DNA from 2 places in the Aeromonas media genome. Region 2 is predicted to be linked to the other one. Evidence: predicted binding sites of a transcription regulator. Region 2 holds the regulator's gene; the other holds the start of a gene.
What was found. The regulator LexA, encoded in region 2, represses DNA repair genes until DNA is damaged. The targets are predictions, from matches to a motif close to ANCTGTNTNNNNANACAGNT.
Positions count from the first base shown of each region.

Region 1: a site for LexA is predicted at 974-993, ahead of dinB (DNA polymerase IV). Genes of this name have one in related genera too.

Region 1 covers NZ_CP075564.1:3,380,207-3,382,600, reverse strand. The annotation lists gene KI797_RS15515 (FAD:protein FMN transferase) at 1-258, shown strand, start outside; gene nqrM ((Na+)-NQR maturation NqrM) at 361-585, shown strand; gene KI797_RS15505 (hypothetical protein) at 659-868, opposite strand; gene dinB (DNA polymerase IV) at 1,157-2,209, shown strand; gene KI797_RS15495 (methyl-accepting chemotaxis protein) at 2,276-2,394, shown strand, end outside.
Region 2 covers NZ_CP075564.1:97,676-100,069, reverse strand. The annotation lists gene KI797_RS00465 (SCO family protein) at 1-159, opposite strand, end outside; gene KI797_RS00460 (hypothetical protein) at 373-582, opposite strand; gene lexA (transcriptional repressor LexA) at 1,042-1,668, opposite strand; gene plsB (glycerol-3-phosphate 1-O-acyltransferase PlsB) at 1,873-2,394, shown strand, end outside.

The DNA of each region.
Region 1 (2,394 bases), 1.2 Mb from region 2:
AAGCGCTTCTCCCACACCATAGATCCGCTGACGGGCAAGCCCATCACCCATCGGATGGTGTCGGTCACCGTGATCCACCCCTCCTGCATGACCGCAGACGGGCTGGCCACGGCGCTGACCGTCATGGGGACGCAGAAGAGCCTGGCCTATGCCAAGGAGCGGGGTCTGGCCATCTTCGTGATCACCAAGACGGACGATGGCTTCGAGGAGGCTTACTCGGATGCCTTCAAGCCCTACCTGGCCAAGCAGCCCGGTTAATCGTCAAGAGGCCGCCATCACTCACCGGGATGGCGGTATCGAAGAATCTTGTAGCCGGATGCCGTTGAGCCGTATCTGGTTAAACAGTAAAGGGGTAATACCATGCAGATCTTTCTGATCACCTTCGGGGTGTTTCTGGTGGTGGTGGTGGCCATGGCCATCGGCTACATCTTCCAGAAGAAGACCATCTCCGGCTCCTGTGGCGGCCTCGGCACCATAGGGATCGAGAAGGAGTGCGACTGCCCTGAACCCTGCGACAATCGCAAGAAGAAGATGGCCAAGGAAGAGGCCCGTCGCAAGATGCTGGTGGATAACCGCATCCTCTGAGGGCGAGCGCCCGCTTATGGGGGCATCGAGTGCACGCGAGCCGACCCCGGGTCGGCTCGCGTTTTCATGGCGTTCAGTAATCGTATTGGCTGCAGGCCTTGTTGCGAAACTCCACCTTCCGCTTTGCCAACTCCTCCCTCGTGCCCAGCTCGTCCCCCTGCTTGATGGCCTTCTCCAGTATCTCGATACGTTCAAACAGCCAACTGCACTCGGCGGTCGGATGGTCCTTGGTCATGCCCGTCAGTGGCAGCAGCAGGCAGAGTCCCGGCCAGATTGCTCTCATCTCTCTCCTCCTTGAGTTCCATGTGGATGATGCCTTGAGAGTCTATCCGCCCGCCTCCTCCCGTGCGCTGGCAGAAATGACAGGGCTGGGGTAGCATGGGATGCCAACTGGTTATTCATACAGTGGTGTTTGACGTCTCATCATGGCTGTGACGGGTGGCACGCAACCAGGCTCTTGGTGGTGACCCTGCGAGACGTGACCTTCGGCTCACCGAGATGAGCCCTGCCTCAACCTGGCACCATGTGTCGCAACCGTGCGGCAGGCGCCGACAGCTCAACAGACTCTGGCATGCGCAAGATCATTCACATCGACATGGACTGCTTCTTCGCCGCGGTGGAGATGCGGGACAATCCGGCCCTGCGGGAAGTACCGCTCGCCATCGGCGGCTCGGCCGACAGGCGCGGCGTCATCTCCACCTGCAACTATGTGGCGCGCCGCTTCGGGGTGCGCTCCGCCATGCCGAGCGCCCTGGCCAGGAAGCTCTGTCCGCCGCTGGTGCTGATCCCCGGGCGGATGACCGTCTACAAGGAGACCTCCCGCCAGTTGCAAGCTATCTTCCTGCGCTACACAGAGCAGGTGGAGCCGCTCTCCCTCGATGAAGCCTACCTCGATGTCACTGACAGCCCCCACTGCGGCGGCAGCGCCACCCTGATGGCGGCCGAGATCCGCGCCGCCATCGCCCTCGAACTGGGGCTGACCGCCTCGGCCGGGGTGGCGCCGAACAAGTTCCTGGCCAAGCTCGCCTCCGAGCAGCGCAAGCCGGATGGCCTGTTCGTGATAAGGCCAGAGGAGGTGGACGAGTTCGTGCGCCAGCTGCCCCTTGGCAAACTGCCCGGCATCGGCCGCAAGACAGCGGAACGGCTGGAGTCCCTCGGGCTCTACTCTTGCGAGGATGCCCGCCAGCTCGGCAACGAGGAGCTGGTGAGCCGTTTCGGCAAGCTCGGGGAGATGCTCGCCGGTCGCATCTGGGGGCATGACGATCAGCCGGTGCAGGCCCGGCGGATACGCAAGAGCATAGGGGTGGAGACGACGCTCGCCAGCGACGTGCTGGATGAAGCCGCCTGCCGGGCCGTGCTCGGCCGGCTCATTCCTGAGCTGGAGCTGCGCTTTGCCAGGGCTTGCCCTGCGGAGGCGTTGATGGGGCAGGGGATCAAGCTGAAGTTTGCCGATTTCCACCAGACTACCGTCTATCGCAAGGGGAGCTACCAGGCGACCCGTTTCCACGATCTGCTGCACGAGGGGTTGCAACGGTCTCAAGGAAAACCCATTCGCCTGCTCGGGCTGGTGGTGGGACTGCCCGGGGCCGGGGAAATCAATCAACTCAGCCTGGATCTCAGTTGATTTGGTTAAGTTTTTGTTTCCAAAACCGATACAGTACTTACATCTTTAGACGTCAGGAAATGTGGCATGAGTTCTCTTTCTGTTAAGGGGCGGATCACCCTGATCGCCGGTTGTTGCCTGTTGGCCAGTGCCGCCGCACTGGTCGCCTCTTCCCTCTTCAACGCGGCGCGCATGCAGGAACAAGT
Region 2 (2,394 bases):
GGGCTCCCCATCCCCATCCGTGAGGGTGAAGGGGTTGATGTCACGTCCTACCGGATAATAATCCGCCTGCTCAGGCAGGGAGGGTTGGCTCCAGTAATAGGCCGCCATTATGCTGCCGACGAAGAGCAACAACAGCAGAGAAAAACGTGGTTTAACCATATAAAACAAAACCTTGCTAGTTCAACCAGCCGAATGGCGGGGCCAATGAAGGGCTATTGTAACCCGCTCGGCCCCGTTTCTGCCTAGTCCCGAGTCCGGATACCGGGCCGGAAAGGGCCTTACAGGGACGAAACAGGTGCTATCTCCCGATAATCACAAGATAAAGAAAAGCCCCACACCAGGTGGGGCTCACACACGGTTCGGAGAGCGGGCTCAGGGTCGCAGTCTGCGCAGCCCCTGGGGGCGTCGGATCGTGGCGCGCAGCGGGATGACCGGGGCCGTCCAGGGTGCATCTGGCAAACCGATGTCGTGGTGGCGGCGAAACAGACGAACCAGGCGGACAATCTTGTCCTTGGGGCACCCCAGCCAGATGGTCCAGCCATCTCCCTTGTGATACACCCAGAGCGCATAAAACCACGTCATCCGACTGCCCTTGATGAATCGGGTGATGGAGGATACGGGGGGTGCAGCCGGACCCGGATCCCACGGTGAGCTTGAAGCCATACCTGTCCTCCTTGCTCAACAGGCCACGCCGACCAGTGTTCCCGCCATCAGGAGGCAGACCGAACACCGTCGCGTACTGACTGTATTGAGTCGTCCAACTGCCTGACGACTCTCCCTTTCTTGTCCCGCACCGACTCAGCGGTGATGCATCCCTGCGATCCATGCTGACCTGGCAGTACACTCAAGGTCATGGCGGTTATCCGGCCATGACACTGCGGGCCTTCTCAAAGGATATATCCGAAATGCATGATGCGTGGCGGTACTGTTTGCGGCGAATCTGGGCGGTGGCAATGGCGGGGATCGGGGAGAAAAGGGGAGCGGGGAAAAGCGCAAAAACGAAGAGGCCTCCCGCAGGAGGCCCCTTGGCATGTTCGATGCCTACATCCAGTCGGCGTTGCGGATCACCCCGACCGCCAGCCCTTCGATGGTCAGATGCTGGCTGGAGAGATCCACCTCAATGGGGGAGAGATCTTCGTTTTCCGGCAGCAACCACACCTGGCTGCCCTTGCGCTGGAAGCGTTTGACGGTGACGTCTTCATCGAGACGCGCCACCACCACCTGGCCGTTGCGCACCTCCTGGGTCTTGTGCACCGCCAGCAGATCCCCGTCCATGATGCCGATGTTCTTCATGCTCATGCCCTGCACCCGCAACAGGAAGTCTGCCCGCGGGTGGAACAGGGCGGGATCCACCTGATAGTGGCTCTCGATGTGCTCCTGGGCCAGGATGGGCTCACCGGCCGCGACCTTGCCGATGAGCGGCAGGCCGCTCTCTTCTGGCGCGGCCTCCTCTTCCTCGAGCAGCAGACGGATGCCGCGGGAGGTGCCGGGCATGATCTCGATGACCCCTTTCTTGGCCAGGGCCTTCAGATGTTCCTCGGCCGCATTGGCCGACTTGAAGCCAAGCTTCTGGGCGATCTCGGCGCGAGTCGGCGGCATGCCGGTCTCGCTCATGTTCGCCTTGATAAGCTCCAGCACTTCAGCCTGGCGGGGGGTAAGGGGTTTCATAGCATAGGCACCTGTCTTTTTATACAGCACACTGGCAGTATATACAGTGCTGTGGCCAAGGCAAGGCGTTGCTGATATTTGTCCTCACCTTGTCGCAAAAATCCCGCACCTTCTATCCTGAAAAGGCACTCATCCTACCTCTCGGCGACAAGCCGTCGGTGATTTGCTATGCTCACGCCGCATTTTTTTGGAGAGCAGACGCACATGTCCCTTGGACAGAACATTTCCAGAGCCATCCTGCAATGGCCGGTCCGTGGCTTGGTCAATCACAAGAGCCTGCCGGAAAATCCCATCACGGAGCTCAAGCTGGATCCGGCAAGACCCATCGTCTATGCCCTGAAGACCAGCTCGAGCACCGACCTGATGACCCTGCAACAGTGCTGTGAGGATCTCGGCCTGCCCGGCCCGTTCACGCCGCTGGAGCTGGGTGGCCAGCTGCTGCCGCGCTACGTCTGTCTGGATCGTCCACCTCCTCTGTTTGGCACGCGCAACAAGCCACTGCCCTTCCTGCAGGAGTTCCACCAGCTGCTGGACTTGCACAAGCAGGATCCCGAGCTGGATATCCAGGTGGTGCCCGTCACCCTGTTCTGGGGCCGAGCCCCCGGCCGGGAAGGCGAGGAGGCCTCCGGCTGGAACATCATCAGCAGTCTGGCCCCGAACCGGCTCAAGAAGGCGCTGATCGTGATTCTCAAGGGGCGTGAAAACCTGGTGCGCTTCTCCCCGCCG